DNA from 3 places in the Serratia marcescens subsp. marcescens ATCC 13880 genome. Region 3 is predicted to be linked to each of the others. Evidence: predicted binding sites of a transcription regulator. Region 3 holds the regulator's gene; each other region holds the start of a gene.

What was found. The regulator PurR, encoded in region 3, represses purine synthesis genes. The targets are predictions, from matches to a motif close to CANGCAAACGTTTGCNTG.
Region 1: serA (phosphoglycerate dehydrogenase) is a predicted target of PurR. The motif match lies at 4,683-4,700, and genes of this name have one in related genera.
Region 2: purT (formate-dependent phosphoribosylglycinamide formyltransferase) is a predicted target of PurR. The motif match lies at 5,431-5,448, and genes of this name have one in related genera.

The regions. Positions count from the first base shown of each region.
Region 1 covers NZ_CP071238.1:4,197,170-4,204,063, reverse strand. The annotation lists gene J0F90_RS20100 (IclR family transcriptional regulator) at 273-1,091, shown strand; gene argO (arginine exporter ArgO) at 1,217-1,834, shown strand; gene J0F90_RS20090 (oxidative stress defense protein) at 1,956-2,687, shown strand; gene J0F90_RS20085 (LysR family transcriptional regulator ArgP) at 2,736-3,629, opposite strand; gene rpiA (ribose-5-phosphate isomerase RpiA) at 3,834-4,490, shown strand; gene serA (phosphoglycerate dehydrogenase) at 4,783-6,021, shown strand; gene J0F90_RS20070 (5-formyltetrahydrofolate cyclo-ligase) at 6,070-6,678, opposite strand; RNA gene ssrS (6S RNA) at 6,731-6,894, opposite strand, start outside.
Region 2 covers NZ_CP071238.1:2,951,013-2,957,906, forward strand. The annotation lists gene J0F90_RS14090 (ABC1 kinase family protein) at 1-1,554, shown strand, start outside; gene J0F90_RS14095 (lipoprotein) at 1,707-2,270, shown strand; gene yebF (protein YebF) at 2,328-2,687, opposite strand; gene yqfB (N(4)-acetylcytidine aminohydrolase) at 2,758-3,066, opposite strand; gene J0F90_RS14110 (YebG family protein) at 3,106-3,429, opposite strand; gene dbpA (ATP-dependent RNA helicase DbpA) at 3,518-4,900, opposite strand; gene cspE (transcription antiterminator/RNA stability regulator CspE) at 5,048-5,257, opposite strand; gene purT (formate-dependent phosphoribosylglycinamide formyltransferase) at 5,504-6,682, shown strand; gene J0F90_RS14130 (YoaH family protein) at 6,717-6,894, opposite strand, start outside.
Region 3 covers NZ_CP071238.1:2,285,710-2,292,603, reverse strand. The annotation lists gene J0F90_RS11040 (C40 family peptidase) at 1-684, shown strand, start outside; gene sodB (superoxide dismutase [Fe]) at 884-1,462, shown strand; gene cydH (cytochrome bd-I oxidase subunit CydH) at 1,529-1,618, opposite strand; gene purR (HTH-type transcriptional repressor PurR) at 1,943-2,968, shown strand; gene punR (DNA-binding transcriptional activator PunR) at 2,956-3,912, opposite strand; gene punC (purine nucleoside transporter PunC) at 4,036-5,247, shown strand; gene cfa (cyclopropane fatty acyl phospholipid synthase) at 5,592-6,743, shown strand; gene J0F90_RS11005 (I78 family peptidase inhibitor) at 6,816-6,894, opposite strand, start outside.

The DNA of each region.
Region 1 (6,894 bases), 1.9 Mb from region 3:
TCAAAAATAATATGACGTTCGTTGCGCTAAATCAAAGGCGATGAGGTTTTAATTACTGTTATTAAACAATGGGTTATTTTTTACTTTGCGGAAGTGTGACCGATGGCTCACTTCAATGCGGGGGAAATATTGCGGATTTTTGGCCCGCTGCGGACAATGAAACGGCGTTCCGTCTTCACCTGATGCGGGCCTTGGGGTAACATGCCCGGCAAAGAGCCTGCTGACTTCGCCGCAGCGCCGGTTGGCGGTTCGACACTGGAGAGATTTTCGCTATGAGCCTGAAAGCCGTCGACGAGAAAGATGACAAGAAAGACAAACCACTGGGCAGCCAAAGCCTGTTCCGCGGTTTGCAGTTGATTGAGATCCTGAGCAATTTTCCCAACGGGTGCCCATTGGCGCATCTGTCTGAGCTGGCCGGCATGAACAAGAGCACGGTGCACCGTCTGCTGCAGGGGTTGCACACCAGCGGCTATGTGACCCAGGCGCCGTCGCCGGGCAGCTACCGCCTGACCACCAAGTTCATTTCCATCGGCCAGAAGGCGCTGTCGTCACTCAACATCATCCACGTGGCTGCGCCGCATTTGGAGCAGCTGAACCTGGAAGTGGGGGAGACGGTCAACTTCTCCAGCCGCGAAGACGACCACGTCATCCTGATCTACAAGCTGGAGCCGACCACCGGCATGATGCGCACTCGCGCCTATATCGGCCAGCATATGCCGCTGTACTGTTCGGCGATGGGTAAAATCTTCATGGCCTACGGCAACGACGATTATCCGGCCCACTACTGGCAGACTCACCAGCAGGAGATTCAGACGCTGACGCGCAATACCATTACCGAGCTGCCGAAGATGTATGAGGAACTGGCCGATATTCGCCAGCGCGGCTTGGCGATGGATCGCGAGGAAAACGAGCTGGGGGTTTCCTGCGTGGCGGCGCCGGTGTTCGATATTCAACAGCGCGTGCCTTATGCGGTGTCTGTTTCTCTGCCGACCGCCAAGCTGCAGCAGATCGGCGTCAAAAGCCTGATCAAACCGGTGCTGGCCACCGCGCAACGCATCTCGCAGGAGCTGGGGTTCGTCACGCCGATTTGAGTATTAGCTCTGCTGATGCTGGATTAGAAACATCAATTTCAACTAATGATCGCTTCCTCGTATGATGCGCGTGTTGACCGATACGCGCCCACGTCCGGCGCCTTTTATCATTCGAGGAATCTCCCATGTTAGCCGTCTTCCTGCAGGGGTTTGCCCTGAGCGCCGCCATGATCCTGCCGCTGGGCCCGCAGAACGTATTCGTGATGAATCAAGGCATTCGCCGTCAGTATCATCTGATGATCGCCTCATTGTGCGCACTGAGCGATATCGTGCTGATCTGCGCCGGTATTTTCGGCGGCAGCGCGTTGCTGACCCGCTCGCCGCTGCTGTTGGCGCTGGTCACCTGGGGCGGTGTGGCGTTTCTGCTGTGGTACGGCTGGGGCGCGTTCCGTTCCGCCTTCAGCCCGCAACCGGCGCAGGCCGCGGCGCAGGAGCTGGCGCAGAGCCGCTGGCGTATCGTGGTCACCATGCTGGCGGTCACCTGGCTGAATCCGCACGTCTATCTGGACACCTTCGTGGTGCTCGGCAGCCTGGGCGGACAGCTGACGGCGGATGTGCGCTCCTGGTTCGCGCTTGGCGCGGTCAGCGCGTCGGCGGTGTGGTTCTTCGGCCTGGCGCTGCTGGCCTCCTGGCTGGCGCCGTGGCTGAATACGCAGCGGGCGCAGCGCATCATCAATGCGCTGGTCGGGCTGGTGATGTGGGGCATCGCGCTGCAGCTGGCCTGGCAGGGGGCAAATTTATAAGAATTTGTCACTAATCCGAATTCAAAACGCCGTGCGATATGCTACGTTTGATGCCAGGAATCCGGCGGTTCTCGCAGGGAAAAGCCGGCGATCAGAGACAGCCTGTCATTAAGGAGACACTGTGAAGCTAAAAGCATTGGCTATGGCCGCAATGGTCGGATTAGGGACGTTACCGATGGCGCTGCAGGCGGCTGAAGTGCCTGAAGGGCCGCACGTCGTCACCTCCGGCACCGCCAGCGTGGACGCCACGCCGGATATCGCCACCCTGGCGATCGAGGTGAGCGTTTCCTCCAAAGACGCCGCTCAGGCGAAGAAGCAGGTAGACGAGCGCGTGGCGCAGTACTTTGATTTCCTGCAGAAAAACAACATCGAGAAAAAAGACATCAGCGCCGCCAACCTGCGCACTCAGCCGGAATACGACTACCTGAAAACCGGCGAGTCGGTGCTGAAGGGCTACCGGGCGGTGCGCCAGGTGCAGGTCACCCTGCGCCAGTTGGACAAGCTGAACGAGCTGCTGGACGGCGCGCTGAAATCCGGCCTGAACGAGATCCGCGCGGTGGAGCTGGGCGTCGCCAAACCGGACGTATATCGCGAGCAGGCGCGGCAAAAAGCGATCGAGAACGCGACTCAGCAGGCCGAATCCCTGGCCAAAGGCTTCCACGCCAAGCTGGGGCCGGTGTACAGCATTCGCTACCGGGTCGCCAACTATCAGCCGATGCCGGTGGCGCGGATGTATAAGGCGGCCGGCGCGGCGGCGGAAAACGACGCGGCGCAAACCTATGAACAGCAAAGCATTCACTTCGACGATCAGGTGGATGTGGTGTTTGAGCTGCAGCGCAACGCCGCGCAGTAAGGGTGTTGTATTGAAGAAAAGGTTCGCTGCGGCGAACCTTTTTTCGTTTTAATCCTGGCGCAATACCTGGTGGCCGTGTTCCAGCAACGCGTCGGTCACTTTTCGCATCATGCGGCTTTCCGGCGCGAAGCGATGCCAGTACAGCATGCGGCGCTGGTACAGCCCCGGCGTCAGATCGATCAGTTCACCGGATGCCAGCTCCTTTTCGATCTGCAGATGCGGGATCATGCAGCAGGTGGTGCCCTGACGCGCCAGCTGGACGAAGGCTTCCGATGAGTTCACGATGTGGCAGGGCACGCTGCCCGGCGACAGATCGAAGTTCTGCTGCAGGAATGCCTGGTGCATGTCGTCGAGATGGTCGAAGGCCACCGCCGGCGCTTTCAGCAGCGCGGAACGGGTGACGCCGTTCGGGAAATAGCGCTCGGCGAAGCCGCTGGAGGCCACGAACAGGTAGTCCAGCGCCCCCAGCCGATCCACCAGGCAGCTCGGCAGCGGCTGCGGCTGAATACTCACCGCGCCCACCACCTCACCGCGGCGCAGCCGCTCCTGGGTGCGGGTTTCATCTTCCACCTGCAGATTCAGACGAATGGGGGAGTCCGCCAGCACCGGCTTCAGCGCCGGCAGCAGCCAGGTCGCCAGACTGTCGGCGTTGACCGCTAGCGACAGCAGCAGCGGCGTATCGACGCCGGTGTCATTGCCGAGCCACTCTTCTTCCAGCAGCTCCACCTGATGCAGCAGCGCCAGCAGCTTTTGCCCTTGTTCGGTCGGGCGCGGCGGCACGGTACGAACCAGCAGCGGTTGGCCGAACAGGTTTTCCAGCTGTTTGATGCGTTGGGATACCGCCGATTGCGTGATACAGAGTTTTTGCGCGGCGCGCTCGAAGCCGCGCTCACGGATCACCGCGTCCAGCGCTTGCAGCGTACGATAGTCTGGGCGTTTCATCGGAAAGATATCCCTTAAATTAGAATGATACCGGCACTATGCCACATTTTACGCATGGCGCAGGTGGAAAAATCACGCCCCCAGCTCGCCGCCAAGCGGGTAAAAATGCGGGCTGCGGTAAATAAGTGTGATCCTGCCGGCGTGAAAAACAGCGTTTTACCCTATAATACGCACACGTTTTCGTACAGAGGCAAGGGACATATTATGACGCAGGATGAACTGAAAAAAGCGGTGGGCTGGGCGGCGCTGGAATACGTGACGCCGGGCACCATCGTCGGGGTCGGCACTGGCTCTACCGCCGCCCACTTTATTGACGCGCTGGGCTCCATCAAGCACCAGATCGAAGGCGCGGTGTCCAGCTCCGATGCCTCCACCGCCAAGCTGAAAAGCCTCGGCATCCACGTGTTCGACAGCAACGAAGTGGACTCGCTCGATATCTACGTGGACGGCGCGGACGAAATCAACGGCCATATGCAGATGATCAAGGGCGGCGGCGCGGCGCTGACGCGCGAGAAGATCATTGCCGCCATCGCCAAGAAATTCATCTGCATCGTCGACGCCAGCAAGCAGGTGGACGTGCTGGGCAAGTTCCCGCTGCCGGTGGAAGTGATCCCGATGGCTCGCTCTTACGTGGCGCGCGAGCTGGTGAAACTCGGCGGTCTGCCGGAGTATCGCCAGAACGTGGTGACCGACAACGGCAACGTGATCCTCGATGTGCATAACCTGAGCATCACCGACGCCGTGGCGCTGGAGAACAAGATCAACGGCATCGCCGGCGTGGTGACCGTGGGGCTGTTCGCCAACCGCGGCGCGGACGTGGCGCTGGTCGGCACCCCGGAAGGCGTGAAAGTGGTCAAATAAACTTCTGCCGGCTGTGGCCCGGCAGTGCCGGGCCGCATAATTCTTCGGTTAAAATATCTTTTCTGAAAAACGGCAAATTTGGTGACTTATGTCACATTGTGAAAACTGACTCCCCAAAGCTTCTGCCGAAAACTTTCCCTATGGCATTTTCTGCCGTAAACCGCCATCAACGCTGCGCCTTGTCCTGCCGGGCAGGCAATCGTTTGTATTGCCGCCCGCGTTATTTTTGTTATGTTGGATGGGAGCTGTGTCGTCACAGCCGCTTCTGAAGTCTGAACATAGGGTCGGGTAAATGGCAAAAGTATCATTGGAGAAAGACAGGATTAAATTCCTGTTGGTGGAAGGGGTTCATCAGAGCACGGTCGATAATTTACGTGCCGCCGGTTATACCAACATCGAATACCACAAGGGTGCGTTAGACACCGAATCGCTGAAGGCATCCATCCGCGATGCACACTTCGTCGGCATCCGATCGCGCACGCATCTGACCGAAGAGGTGTTCGCCGCCGCAGAAAAACTGGTGGCGGTGGGCTGCTTCTGCATCGGCACCAACCAGGTTGAGCTGAAAGCGGCGACCAAACGCGGTATTCCGGTCTTCAACGCCCCCTTCTCCAATACCCGATCCGTGGCCGAAATGGTGCTGGGCGAGCTGCTGTTGATGCTGCGTGGCATTCCGGCCGCCAACGCCAAGGCGCACCGCGGCGTGTGGCACAAACTGGCCGTGGGCTCCTATGAGGCGCGCGGCAAAAAGCTGGGCATCATCGGCTACGGCCATATCGGCACCCAATTGGGCATTCTGGCCGAAGGGCTGGGCATGAAGGTGTTCTTCTACGACATCGAGAATAAGCTGCCGCTGGGCAATGCGCAGCAGGTGCGCCATCTGTCCGATTTGCTCAATATGAGCGACGTGGTGACGCTGCACGTGCCGGAAACGCCATCGACCAAAAATATGATGGGGGCGGAAGAGCTGGCGCTGATGAAACCGGGCGCCATTCTGATCAACGCCTCGCGCGGCACCGTGGTCGATATTCCCGCGCTGTGCGACGCGCTGGCCAGCAATCACCTGGCGGGCGCGGCGATCGACGTCTTCCCGGAAGAGCCTGCGACCAACAGCGATCCGTTCAACTCGCCGCTGTGTGAGTTCGACAACGTGCTGCTGACGCCGCACATCGGCGGTTCCACGCAGGAAGCGCAGGAGAACATCGGCGACGAAGTGGCCGGCAAGCTGGCGAAATACTCCGACAACGGATCGACTCTGTCCGCCGTCAACTTCCCGGAAGTGTCGCTGCCGGCGCATGGCCCGAACGCCAGCCGTTTGCTGCACATCCACGAAAACCGTCCGGGCGTGCTGACGCAGATTAACCAGATCTTCGCCGAAGAGGGGGTTAACATCGCCGCGCAGTATCTGCAAACCGGGCCGGAAATCGGCTATGTGGTGATCGACATCGAAGCGGAAACCGCGCGCGCCGACGCCGCGCTGCAGCGTATGAAGGCCATCGACGGCACCATCCGCGCCCGCCTGCTGTTCTGATTCGGCGGCATGCCGCAACGAAAAAGGCCGGAGCGATCCGGCCTTTTGCTATTTGGGCTCATGCCACGCCCAGCTGCAGAGCGGGGTGAGGATTTCCGGCAGCGGGATATCCCAATGTTCGGTCGGCAGGTGCTCCACCTGCTGGCAATCATGGGCCAGGCCGATGGGATAGGGGCCGCCGCTGCGCCAGTTTTGCAGGGTGCGATCGTAAAAGCCGCCGCCCATGCCCAGACGCTGCCCGGTGTGATCGAACGCCACCAGCGGCGTCAGCACCACCTCCAGTTCACCCAGCGGCAACACCTGGCGCACATCGAGGCGCGGTTCGAGAATATTGAAGCGGTTGCGCACCAGCGGCGTTTTCGGCGCATAGCGCAGGAACAGCAGGTGGCCTGGGCTGAACGGATGCAGCACCGGCAGGTAAACCCGTTTGCCGAGCGTCCACAGCCGCTCGATCAGCGGCCCGGTATCGAGTTCGCCGTCAAACGACAAAAACACCGCGATGCTGTGCGCCGCCTGAATGCGTTCATGCGCGACGAGGCGTTCGGCTATCTTGTCTGCGGCAAAGCGTTGCTGGCCCGGCGTAAGCTCGCGCCGACGTTGGCGAATGAGTTGACGAATGGCTTGGCGCTGCTGCGCGAATTGGGGTTGAAAAGGCATCGTATCAGGCTTGCTCAGTGTGGCGTTCAGCACACATAAACCGCTGAGAAGGGGAATCTCCGAGATGCCGTCGCAGGCTGTAACCCTTGAACCCATGGTTCAAGGTGAACGTGCCGTCGCAATCTTAAGGCTTCTCGGCGCACCGAGCGTGCTCACCGATCGCGGAGCAACACATTCTGTTTGTACTAAATATCGGCTCAGGGGACTGGCCCGCTG
Region 2 (6,894 bases), 670 kb from region 3:
GTTCTGCGTCTGCTGGGCCTGGGGGCTTTGCTGCGCGGCGCCCGCGCTGAACCCGCCCAATTGGACGCCCAAACCCTGCCCGAGCGGCTGCGCGAAGCGCTCGAGGCGCTAGGCCCAACCTTCGTCAAATTCGGCCAGATCCTGGCCACGCGTTCTGACCTGTTGGATCCGGCCTGGACCGACGAACTGGATCGCCTGCACAGCCAGGCGGCGGTGCTGCCATGGGAAACGCTGGCGCCGCAGATCGTTGCCGATCTCGGCGATGATCCCGAGCAACTGTTTGCCGAATTCGATCGCACACCGCTGGCGGCGGCGTCGATGGCGCAAATCTACCGCGCGCGCCTGCACAGCGGCGAACAAGTGGTGGTGAAAGTGCTGCGGCCCGGCCTGGCGAAAACCATTCACGCCGATCTGCGGCTGCTGGCCTCGCTGGCGGAAACCGTAGAGCAGCAGAGTCAGGCGCTGGCGCGCTATCGACCACGGCAGATGGTCAGAGCGCTAGCGACGGCGCTCAATCATGAACTGGATTTGACCCATGAAGGGCATAACTGCGATCGCGTCGCCGGCATGTTCGCGCGTGAACCCGACGTGGTCGTGCCAAAAATCTATTGGCAATGGTCTTCCCCGCGTCTGTTAGTGCAGGAGTACTTGCCCGGCACCGCGCCGGAGAACCCCCGGCAGTTGGCGGAAGCGGGCTTTGACGGCCCGCTGCTGGCGCAGCGCGGCGCCCGCGCCTTTATGAGCATGGTGCTGGAGCACCGGCTGTATCACGCCGATCCGCACCCCGGCAACGTGATGGCGCTGAGCGGCGACCGCGTCGGCTTCATCGACTTCGGCATGGTGGGCCAGCTGTCCGAACGGCGGCGCAACCAGCTGCTCCTGCTGCTGCAGGCCATTGCCGATCGTCAGTCCGAAGGCATCGTCAACACGCTGATCGCCTGGTCGGACAGCGAGCCGCTGGATCTGATGGATCTGGAGCTGGCGGCGCAAAACTTTCTCGACAAACAGGCCGCCGCCACCCTGACGTTGGGCAAGGCTCTGACCGACCTGCTGGTGATGGCGCGTGAACACCAGTTGGCGCTGCCGCCCGATCTGGTGCTGCTGTTCAAGGCGTTAATCACCGCCGACGGCGTGCTGCACCGATTGGATCCGGCCTTCGACATCGTCGCCACCCTCAAACCGATGCTGCAACAAACGGTGCTGCAACGCTATGCCCCTGACGCCGTGCGTCAGCGGTTGTTGGCCCTGGGTGGGGAAGCGCTCGACGCCGGGGAAGAACTGCCGCAAACCCTGCGGCTGTTGGTGCGCCGCCTAAAACGCGGGCAGCTCAATGCCGATATCAACATCAGTAATCTCGGCCAGTTGAGCAAGGCGTTGGAACGCGCCGCCGTCACCCTGGCTATCGCCATTGTCACCGCCGCTTTTGCCCTGGGCCTGGCGCCTTATCTGATGCACTCCTCACTGCAGCTGTGGGGCATTCCGCTGTTCCCGCTGTTGGGGGGAGCGGCCTGCCTGGCCGGCGTGATCCTCTTGGCGCTGCGATTGCGGCGCTGACGCTTTCGGCGTTATCCGATAGGTGTCGCCCGCTTTTGCGCGCACTATCCTCTGCACATCGCCGCCTGCCGTTTTCACGCGCAGGCGGAACGTTTATAATGATTAATCAATTATCTGCAGCACTTTTCGCCAGCAGTCGCAATGAGGCATTAATGAAGAAGATCCTGATGGGCGCAGCCGCCCTGCTGTTCGCCGGCGTATTGGCCGGTTGCAATCAACTGACCCAGTACACCCTGAGCGAGCAGGAAGTGAATGATTACCTGCAGAAACATAACGACTACCAGAAGCAGATCGGCGTGCCCGGCCTGCTGGACGCCAACATCGTGCTGACTCAGTTGCAAAGCCAAATCGGCCGCAGTGAACCGGGTAAAGTCACCCTTTCCGGCGACGCCAAGGTCAACATCACGTCGATTCTCGGCCCGCAGACCGCGGATCTGAAGCTGACGCTGAAGGCGCAGCCGGTCTACGACCGGGCGCAGGGCGCCATTTTCCTGAAGGACATGGAGCTGACCGATTACAGCGTGCAGCCGGAAAAAATGCAGACGGTAATGAAAGCGCTGACGCCGTATCTGAACCAGTCGCTGAAATCCTACTTCGACCAAAAGCCGGCTTATGTGCTGAATCCTGACAACAGCAAAACCGAAGCGCTGGCGAAAAAACTGGCGAAAGGGTTGGAAGTGAAACCGGGTGAATTGGTGATCCCATTCAGCGACTGACGCCGTCTGAGGACATCAAGCCCGCCGCTCGGCGGGCTTTTTATTGCCGGGAAAGCGTTACTGCGGGGCGCTGTAGGCGATTTCACCGGTGTTGCAGTTGAGCGTCACGTTGTAGGTTTTATCTGCCTTGGTGCCACGCACCGTCAACGGCACCTGCCATATCTGATCCTTGCCGCTGATGGCATCCGGGCTAACCCAGGCGATCGGCGTTGCGGTGCCCAGCAGCTTTTTGTCCGACTCCCAGCGCGTAATGCGGTTCTGCAAGAAGTCGCGCTTGACCTGGGCGGCGATATCCGCCGGTTGCAGACCCGCACACTGGCCTACCTTGGCGGCGCGCTGTTCGTGATCCTGCGCCCACACCGCCGTCGATGCTCCCATCATGGCCAACAAGGCGATAGCCAAACCCGTTTTTTTCATATGTCCTCCCGTTGTGATTAGCGCTATCCGGGCGCCCATCCCTGGCTCACAACAGGGCGTCGGCAAAGGGTTACCGTTTGACGAACTCAATGACAAACAGCGCATCCAGGCCCGGATAGATTTCCTTGATCACCTGCTTCAGTTCGCCGAGCGACATGTTCTCCTGCTGCGCGTGGCGTTCGGTCAGCGCATCCAGACGCACCGGCGTTACCGACAGCACTTCGATAAAGCAGAAAAATACGCCGTCCTCATTGCGACTGACGCGCAATACCTCGCCCGGTTCGAAATGCGACTCACTGGCATCCCGAATGGTGATGGTTTTGCGCCCGGCCAGAATGTCTTGCTCAAAGCGGCTGAAGAAAGTTATTTCACGGCTCATTTTAGATCCTTTTTCATCACAACACCGCAACATAAGTCATTATGCCGCCTGCTTTTCTGACGCAGATCCCTCTTTTGGGTTAGAGGCCGCTTTTTTCGCTTTGCTTTCCGCCGGTGTCTTGAGGGTTTCCGCCGGCGATGCGCCGCGCAGAATCAGACCCAGCGCATCTTTATTTTCCGCCAGGAAGAAGCTCAGCCCTTCGCGCTGTTCGTCATCCAGGTTCAGCGGCGCCTGCAGCAGCCACTCCCCAAGGTTGTCCGCCAGATCCAGCATTTTGTCGTAGGCGTCGGCTTCTTTCTTGCTCGCGAAAGTCATTTTTTCCTCACCGTTTCTCACCACCACATATTTAACTTCAACCGCCATGCGTGCGTCCTCAAATACTCAAATTACTGTAATTATGTACAGTATAAATAGATCGTGGCGGGAAGGCAAACCGCCGCCCGCCTTCGGCTTATTTCAGCAGCCGCACCTTGCAGCTTTTGCCTTTGATTTTGCCCTGCTGCAACTGTTGCAGCGCCTTGCGCGCGCTGGCTTTGCGGATCGCGACGTAGGCATGCACCGGGAACATGTCTATCTTGCCCACTTCCGCCGCCGTCAGCCCGGCGTCGCCGGTCAGCGCGCCAAGGATATCGCCGGGACGAATCTTCGCCTTGCGGCCGCCGTCGATGCACAGCGTCACCATTTCCGCCTCCAGCGAGCCGTTGGCCGCCCCGCTCAGCTCGGACACCGGCGACCAGTCGACGCTCATCTGCAGATAGTCTTCAATCGCGTGCGCACGCGCCATTTCCTGCGGCGTGCACAGGCTGATCGCCAGCCCGCTCATGCCGGCGCGGCCGGTGCGGCCGATACGGTGTACATGCACTTCGGGATCGAACGCCAGTTCGTAGTTGACCACCAGCTCCAGCTCTTTAATATCCAGCCCGCGTGCGGCGACGTCGGTCGCCACCAATACCCGGCAACTGCGGTTGGCGAAACGCACCAACACCTGGTCGCGGTCGCGCTGTTCCAGATCGCCATGCAGCGCCAGCGCGCTGATGCCGCGGGCCTCCAGGGCCTCAAGCACCGTCTGACAGTCGCGTTTGGTATTGCAGAACACCACGCAGGACGCAGGTTGATGATAGCGAATGGCCGACACCAGCAGCGCTGGGCGCTGATCGCGCGTAGTCTCATAAAAGCGTTGTTCGATGGAGGCCTGCGCTTCGCCATCGTCCACCTCGACGCTTAGCGGCTGGCGTTGAACGCGCGCGCTGATGCGCTCGATGCCTGCCGGGTACGTGGCGGAAAACAGCAACGTCTGACGTTGCGGCGGCGTATAGCTGATCACATCGTCGATGTCGTCGGCGAACCCCATGTCCAGCATGCGATCGGCCTCATCCAGCACCAGCACCTTCAGCTCGTCCAGCTGCAGCGTTTTCTTGCGCAGGTGTTCCTGGATACGGCCCGGCGTCCCCACCACGATGTGCGGCGCATGCACCAGCGAATCGAGCTGCGGCCCCATCGGTTGGCCGCCGCACAGCGTCAGAATTTTGATGTTTTGCGTGAAACGCGCCAAGCGACGCAGCTCTTTGCTCACCTGATCGGCCAACTCGCGGGTGGGACAGAGCACCAGCGCCTGTGTGGCAACCTGCGTAACGACGATGTTATTCAGCAAGCCAATGCCAAATGCCGCCGTTTTGCCGCTGCCGGTTTTCGCCTTGGCGCGCACGTCTCGCCCTTGCAGGATAGCGGGCAACGCGGCGGCCTGCACCGGCGTCATTTCGGCGTACCCCAGTTCGTTGAGGTTGGCCAACTGTTCGGCTGGCAGCGGCAGGGAAGAAAAAGAAACTGTGCTCACGGCGATAACTCTTATATGACGAATGGAATGGCGGCGCGCCCGCAGGTTGGCGCCGAATCAGCGGTAAATGATAACAGAGATGGGCGGCGTTACGGGCTGCGGGCATAAAAAAACCCGCCGGCGGCGGGTTTCTTGGCAACGCAGTCGTTAAATCGCAACGACGTTGGCTGCGGCAGGGCCACGTTGGCTGTCCTGGATGGAGAATTCAACCTGCTGGCCTTCAGCCAGGGTCTTGAAACCATCGCTAACGATAGCGGAAAAATGAACGAAAACGTCTTTAGAACCGTCGGCAGGCGTGATGAAGCCGAAGCCTTTGCTTTCGTTGAACCATTTAACGTGACCAGTGATCTTGCTCATTTGTGTTTCCTTTACTTGATAAACCTGCCTTGACGGCACGAGACGCGAAAACCTTGCTATATATAGGCCTTCTTTCGCCGTCGCTTATTAACGCACAATCGCCCAGGCAGGGCAAATATTTCTGCTTGTTATAAAAACAGTAAGTTAGCAACAAACCTGGCGTGGCGGCTGTGAACGCAATCGTTTTCGTATATACTGCCCGCCGATCATCAATCCGCTTACTTTCACCGATCCAGGTACGAAACTATGTTAACGATTGGAACCGCCCTGCGTCCTTCCGCCACCCGCGTCATGTTGCTCGGCTCCGGGGAGCTGGGTAAAGAAGTCGCCATTGAATGCCAGCGCCTCGGCCTGGAAGTGATCGCCGTCGATCGCTATGCCGACGCTCCCGCCATGCATGTGGCGCACCGCAGTCACGTCATCAATATGCTGGACGGTGACGCGCTGAAAGCCGTTATCGAACAAGAGCGGCCGGACTATATCGTTCCCGAAATCGAAGCGATCGCCACCGCCATGCTGGTCGAACTTGAACGTCAGGGCCACCGCGTGGTGCCCTGCGCCGAAGCCACGCGCCTGACCATGAACCGCGAAGGCATCCGCCGTCTGGCGGCGGAAGAACTTGGCCTGCCCACCTCCAGCTACCGCTTTGCCGACAGCGAAGCGACTTTCCGGCAAGCGGTCGAGCACATCGGCTACCCGTGCATCGTCAAACCGGTGATGAGTTCTTCCGGCAAAGGACAAAGCCTGATCCGCACGCCTGAGCAGCTGCAAAGCGCCTGGGATTACGCGCAACAGGGCGGACGCGCCGGCGGCGGCCGGGTGATCGTCGAAGGGTTGGTAAGATTTGATTTTGAAATTACGTTGCTGACCATCAGCGCCGTGGACGGCGTACATTTCTGCGAGCCGATCGGCCATCGTCAGGAAGACGGAGATTATCGCGAATCCTGGCAACCGCAGCGCATGTCAGCCACGGCGTTGAGCCGTGCTCAGGCTATCGCGGAGAAGGTGGTGAAAGCCCTGGGCGGGTTCGGACTGTTCGGCGTGGAGCTGTTCGTCTGCGGCGACGACGTGATCTTCAGCGAAGTGTCTCCGCGGCCGCACGATACCGGCATGGTTACGTTGATCTCACAGGATCTGTCCGAGTTCGCCCTGCACGTTCGCGCGTTTCTCGGGTTGCCGATTGGCGCCATCCGCCAGTTCGGCCCTTCCGCTTCAGCGGTGATCCTGCCGCAGCTCACCAGCAGCGATGTGCGTTTCAGCAGCCTGGAAAATGCGCTGCGCGGGCACAACCAGCTGCGTCTGTTCGGCAAACCGGAGATCGACGGGCAGCGTCGCCTGGGCGTGGCGCTGGCGACGGCGAGCACGACGGAACTGGCGGTGGAGCAAGCGAAACAAGCCGCCGCCGCCGTGGCGGTCAACGGCTGATACTCACGGGGCCGCTTGCGCGGCCCCGATAACGTCAATAGTCTTCGTCTTCTTCAGCATCGTCATCCGGCGACGCCTCCGGTGCGGCCTCATGCTGCTCGTCTTCATCATCGAACAGTACCGCAACCTGAGCGCCCTGATGCTTCTCGCGAATTTCCTGCGCAACGCGAGCAATGGCCTCACCGCTGCTCATGCCCTGCTCCATCAGTTGA
Region 3 (6,894 bases):
AGAAAAAAGAAAGCGGATAAAGCCGCCAAAAAAGCCAAAGTGACGGCCCCCGAGAAAAAAACCAGGACCGCCAAGGTCAAAAGCGAGAAAAGCGCGAAAAAGATCGTCAGCGCCAAACCCAAGGCCAAAGCGCAGAAAATCGCCAAGATTAAAGTCACCCCGCCGAAAAAGGGCTATAAAAAAGGCTATGGCCGCCACCGCGACGCCGGTATGGCTACCGCCAAGCTGGCGCGTGATGAAAAACCGTTGAAACTCAGCCCGGCGCACAAAAAGCGTTACCAGCACGCCAAGCAGACTGCGATGGCCAAGCTGATGGATCAGATGGGCAAACCTTACCGCTGGGGCGGCAGCTCGCCGCGCACCGGCTTCGACTGTAGCGGACTTATCTATTACGCCTATAAAGACGTGGTGAAAATCAAGATGCCGCGCACCGCCAACGAAATGTATCACCTGCGCGACGCGGCGCCGATCAAGAAAAGCGAACTGGAAAGCGGCGATTTGGTGTTCTTCCGCATCAACAACCGCGGCGTGGCGGATCATGTCGGCGTCTATCTCGGCAACGGCAAATTCATCCAGTCGCCGCGCACCGGCGAAGAGATCCGCATCAGCCAGCTCGACAACGACTATTGGCAGAACCACTACATCGGCGCACGCCGCGTAGTGACGCCGAAAACCATCCGTTAACTCCCTGCTCTGCGCGGTTGCGGCCCCGGTCGCAACCGCCTGCTCAAGCTATCGCCCATCGCACCTCCCCACGCGCATTTCTCGCTTTTCTTCCTGTTTTTTATGATGAAAATTGTTAAGATTGAATGACCACAATAAAAAACGGCCCATCTGGCTCCCGCCTCGGCGGGAAAAAAGTGGCGCTGTAAAGGAGGAAGCAATGTCGTTTGAATTACCTGCATTACCGTATGAGAAAAACGCGCTCGAGCCGCACATCTCCGCCGAGACCCTGGAATACCACTACGGCAAACACCACAATACCTACGTAGTTAACCTGAACAACCTGGTGAAAGGCAGCGAGTTCGAGGGCAAATCGCTCGAGGAGATCATCAAGACCTCCAACGGCGGCGTGTTCAACAACGCCGCGCAGGTGTGGAACCACACCTTCTACTGGCACTGCCTGTCGCCACAGGGCGGCGGTGAACCGCAGGGCGAACTGGCGGCCGCGATCGTCAAATCCTTCGGCTCTTTCGCTGCGTTCAAAGAACAGTTCACCGATGCCGCCGTGAAAAACTTCGGCGCCGGCTGGACCTGGCTGGTGAAAAAACCGGACGGCGCGCTGGCGATCGTCAACACCTCCAACGCGGCAACTCCGCTGACCGGTGAAGATAAACCGCTGCTGACCGTTGACGTGTGGGAACACGCGTATTACATCGATTACCGCAATGCGCGTCCAAAATACCTGGAAAACTTCTGGGCGTTGGTCAACTGGACATTTGCGGCGGAAAACCTGGCGTAAACGCAGGCCTTGCCTAAGTAACGAGGCGCAGCCAGAGGCTGCGCCTTTTTTAAAACCGGCGGGAGATCAGTTCAACGCGGCGACAAAGCTGAAAGCGATGATCATCGCCAACGCGCCGACGGTAGTGAACAGAGACATCTTCAGATCGGTATCCATGACAACTCCTTTAAAATGGGCTTTCCTAAGGATAAAAGGCGCACAATTAGTACGTCAAATCATTTTCCCACAGTTCGCCGATAAAATCTTGTTATCATTTCCCGGTTTATAATCTCGATTACCTCTTCCACTTTTGTTCAATATGCGACAAAATTCGCAGTTCACAACTGCGTACCGGCATCCATGCCCCTCCTGATTAAGCGCTGAAGACTTCAACACACTAAAAACTCAGTTTTCGCTTCTCTGGAGAAGGATCTACGTAGGCAAACGATTAACATCACACTTACATGCTGTAAACATGTGAGTTCAGGAGTCATTCCTTACATGGCAACGATTAAAGATGTGGCCAAACGCGCGGGCGTTTCCACCACCACCGTTTCGCACGTCATCAATAAGACTCGTTTCGTCGCCGAAGAGACCAAAGCGGCCGTGTGGGCCGCCATCAAAGAGCTGCACTACTCGCCGAGCGCCGTGGCGCGCAGCCTGAAAGTCAATCACACCAAGTCGATCGGCCTGCTGGCCACCTCGAGCGAAGCGCCCTATTTTGCCGAAGTGATCGAGGCGGTGGAAAACAGCTGCTACAGCAAAGGTTACACCCTGATCCTGTGCAACTCGCACAACAATCTGGACAAGCAGCGCGCCTACCTGGCGATGCTGGCGCAAAAGCGCGTCGACGGCCTGCTGGTCATGTGTTCCGAATACCCGGATCAACTGCTGGGCATGCTGGAGGACTACCGTAATATCCCGATGGTGGTGATGGACTGGGGCGCCGCGCGCGGCGACTTCACCGACACCATCATCGATAACGCGTTCGAAGGCGGCTATCTGGCCGGCCGTTACCTGATCGAGCGCGGCCACCGCGATATCGGCGCCATCCCGGGCCAGCTGTCGCGCAACACCGGCGGCGGCCGTCATCAGGGCTTTATGAAGGCGCTGCAGGAAGCGCATATCGACATTCGCGAAGAGTGGATCGTCCAGGGTGACTTCGAGCCGGAGTCCGGCTACAAGGCGATGCACCAAATCCTGTCGCAAAAACAGCGGCCGACCGCGGTATTTTGCGGCGGCGACATCATGGCGATGGGCGCCATCTGCGCCGCTGACGAGCTGGGGCTGCGAGTGCCGCAGGATATTTCCGTGATCGGCTATGACAACGTGCGCAACGCCCGCTACTTCACCCCGGCGCTGACCACCATTCACCAGCCGAAAGAACGCCTGGGAGAAATGGCCTTCACCATGCTGCTGGATCGCATCATCAGCAAGCGCGAAGAATCGCAGGTGATCGAAGTGCATCCGAAGCTGGTCGAACGCCGTTCGGTCGCCGATGGTCCGTTCATCGACTACCGCCGCTGATCATCTTCCCTGCCGGAGGCCTGCGCGGCTTCCGGTGCCGCCTCACTCAGCCACTCCTGATTCAGCGTCTCGCCATCGCCCAAGTACGCCAGCAGCCAGCTCATCGCCGGTGACGGTTTATCCTGTTGCCAGGTCAGGCAGCAGGGGCTGGCGGGAAACGGCTGCTGCAACTGCAACGCCTTCAGCTCACCGCACTGCACCAGCGGCAGCGCCAGATGCGCCGGCATCATGCCGACGCACAATCCGGCGCACAAACAGTCGAGCGCCGAGGTCCAGTCCGGCACCACCAGCCGCCGCTGGTTATCCAGCGTCCAAGTGACGCGCTTGGGCAGATTGCGCGAGGTGTCTTCCAGACAAAGCGCAGGGTATGGCCTCAACCGATCGTCATTCAATGGCCCTGCCAGCTGCGCCAACGGATGCTGTGGGCTGACTACGCACAGCCAGTTCATATCCCCCATGTCGCGGAAAGCGAAGCCGCCGCCGACCGGCACCGCGCGCGTGGCGCCGATCGCCATGTCCACCCTGCCGTCCACCAACGCATCCCACACGCCGTTGAACACCTCGGGTTGCAGCATCAGTTCAACGTCGGGGAAATGGCGGTAGAAATCCAGCACCAGCTGGCGGCTGCGCTGCGGTTTGACGATGATGTCGACTGCGATATTCAGCTGGCCGCGCCACCCGTTGGCCACCTGTTGACAGTGGCGGCGGGTGTCGAGCATTTTTTTGATAACAACTCGCGCATCCTTGATAAACAGCGCGCCGGCCGGCGTCAACTCCACATCACGGTGACGCCGCTCAAACAGCGGCACCGCCAGCCATTGTTCCAGTTGCCGCACGGTATAGCTCACCGCCGACGGTACCCGGTGCAGCTCCTGCGCCGCCGCGCTGAAACTGCCGGTGCGCGCCACCGCGTCAACAACTTCAAGAGAATATTCAGACCACATCGCTTTGCCTTCAATTTTTTTAACAGCACTTTGCAAATATTACCGTTTCACAAGCAGAGATCCAGCCGGATACACTGGCCGGCGCTAAAAACCTGCGACACTAAAATATTAACGAGAAATACCATGCGAAACTCCTTTGGTTTTATGTTCTACCTCGCCGGCCTGAGCATGCTGGGTTATCTGGCGACCGATATGTACCTGCCCGCCTTCGGCGCCATGCGGGAGGAACTGCAAATTTCCGCCGGCGCGGTCAGCGCCAGCCTGAGCATCTTTCTGGCCGGCTTCGCCTTCGCGCAGTTGCTGTGGGGGCCGCTCTCCGACCGACTGGGCCGCAAACCGGTATTATTGATTGGCCTGTCGCTGTTCGCGCTCGGCTGCCTGGGCATGCTGTGGGTGGAAAATGCCGTGCAGCTCTGGATACTGCGCTTTATTCAGGCCGTCGGCGTCTGTTCCGCCGCCGCCATCTGGCAAGCGCTGGTGGTCGACCGCTACCGCGAAGGCCAGGCCAACCGCGTATTCGCCACCATCATGCCGCTGGTGGCGCTGTCGCCGGCGTTGGCGCCGCTGCTTGGCGCCTGGCTGCTGAACCACGCCAGCTGGCGCGCGATCTTCGCCGTGCTGTTGGCCATCACCGCCCTGCTGCTGCTGCCGACGTTGCTGCTCAAAGATCGCGCCAAAACGCAACCCGCCGCCGATGCGCCAAAAAGCGGCGTCAGTTTTTGGCAATTATTGAAATCCCCGGTGTTCAGCGGCAACGTCGCTATGTACGCCGCCTGCTCGGCCGGCTTCTTTGCCTGGCTGACCGGCTCGCCGTTCATCCTCGGTGATATGGGCTACGGCCCGAGCGACATCGGTCTGAGCTATGTGCCGCAGACGCTGGCTTTCCTGTTGGGGGGCTATGGCTGCCGCGCCGCGCTCAAGCGCATCAATGGCAAAACCCTGCTGCCGTGGCTGCTGGTAGCTTATGCTGTCAGCATGGTGGCCCTGTATCTGGTGGCGACCCTGACCAATCCGACGCTCACCACGCTGCTGATCCCGTTCTGCGTCATGGCGCTGGTCAACGGCGCCGGCTACCCGATCATGGTGGCGAATGCGCTGATGCCATTCCCGGAAAGCAGCGGTAAAGCCGCCGCGCTGCAAAATACGCTGCAATTGGGGCTGTGTTTTGTGGCGAGCATGCTGGTGTCGGCGTTTATTGCCCAGCCGCTGTTGGCAACGGTGACGGTGATGGTATCTACGGTAGTCCTGGCCGCGCTGGGTTATTTCCTGCAGCGGGGAAAAGCGGCCGATGCGCAGCAAAAGGCACAGCGGGAACATGCTAACTCAGCGTCATAATTACCAAGATTAATAATCACTTAAAGAATATGCGTGCCAAGTGCGATTTACAGTTGAGTCAACGCCTCGGCACGCCTATACTCAAAAACAACCTTGTAAAGTAACACCTTATAATCTCTATATCTCAATCAGCTATTGTGTACGCGCCTTGCGTCACACTCTTTTTTTAAAGAGGCGTTTATCCTGCGCCGTTTGCGTCGGGCCGTTTCTTTAAATTTCCTCTGTTCATAGTCGGATATCAGACGCCGCGGGCTTATTTCCCGTTGGTATACGTATGCACCCGCAGAAATTGTCTAAGCTGTTTCCTAACGGGTCATCAGTCAGAAGAAGGTGATGGAGAAGCTATGAGTTCATCGTGTATAGAAGATCTGAGCATCCAGGATAACCAGTGGTACCGTATCGCGCACGAAATGCTCGGTCTGGCCGGTATCGAAATCAACGGATCGCGCCCTTTCGATATTCAGGTTAAAAATCCCGAATTCTTTAAACGCGTTTTGCAGCAAGGGTCACTGGGCCTGGGCGAAAGCTATATGGACGGTTGGTGGGAGTGCGAGCGGCTGGATATGTTCTTTCAGCGCGTGGTCAGCGCCGGGCTGGAGAAGAAACTCCCCCACCACCTGAAAGATACCCTGCGTATCGCCGCCGCGCGCCTGACCAATCTGCAATCGAAAAAGCGCGCCTGGATCGTCGGCAAAGAGCATTACGATCTTGGCAACGATCTGTTTACCCTGATGCTCGATCCTTACATGCAATATTCCTGCGGCTACTGGAAAGACGCCACCACGCTGGAGGAAGCGCAGGAAGCCAAGCTGCGGATGATCTGCGAGAAACTGCAGCTGCAGCCGGGCATGCGTTTGCTGGACATCGGCTGCGGCTGGGGCGGCCTTTCCGCCTATGCGGCGAAAAATTACGGCGTGTCGGTGGTCGGCGTGACCATTTCCGCCGAACAGCAGAAGCTGGCTCAGGCGCGCTGCGCCGGGCTGGATGTGCAGATCCTGTTGCAGGATTATCGCGATCTGCATCAGCAGTTCGATCGCATCGTGTCCGTTGGCATGTTCGAGCATGTCGGGCCGAAAAACTACCGCACCTATTTCGACGTGGTGGAGCGCAATCTGGCACCGCACGGCCTGTTCCTGCTGCACACCATCGGCTCCAACAAGACCGACATGAACGTCGATCCCTGGATCAACAAATATATCTTCCCGAACGGCTGCCTGCCCTCAGTGAGACATATCGCCGAGGCCAGCGAAGGCCATTTCGTGATGGAAGACTGGCACAACATCGGCGCCGACTACGATCGCACGCTGATGGCCTGGTTCGAGCGCTTCAAACAGGCGTGGCCGCAGCTCGCCGAGCGCTATTCCGAGCGCTTCGAACGGATGTTCAGCTATTATCTGAACGCCTGCGCCGGCGCGTTCCGGGCGCGCGATCTGCAGCTATGGCAGGTGGTGTTCAGCCCGAAAGGCGTGGAAGGCGGCATCCGCGTCGCACGCTGAACGCTCCCCCTAATAAAAAAAGCCCCGGCAACCTCATCGCCGGGGCTTTTTTGTTCTTTCTAACCAGGCGGCTTAGCCGCAGTAAACGCGGATGATTTTATCGTCGCTGTCGCCAAGGAAGTTCAGGCGGCGCAGGTTGAAATCCATGGTG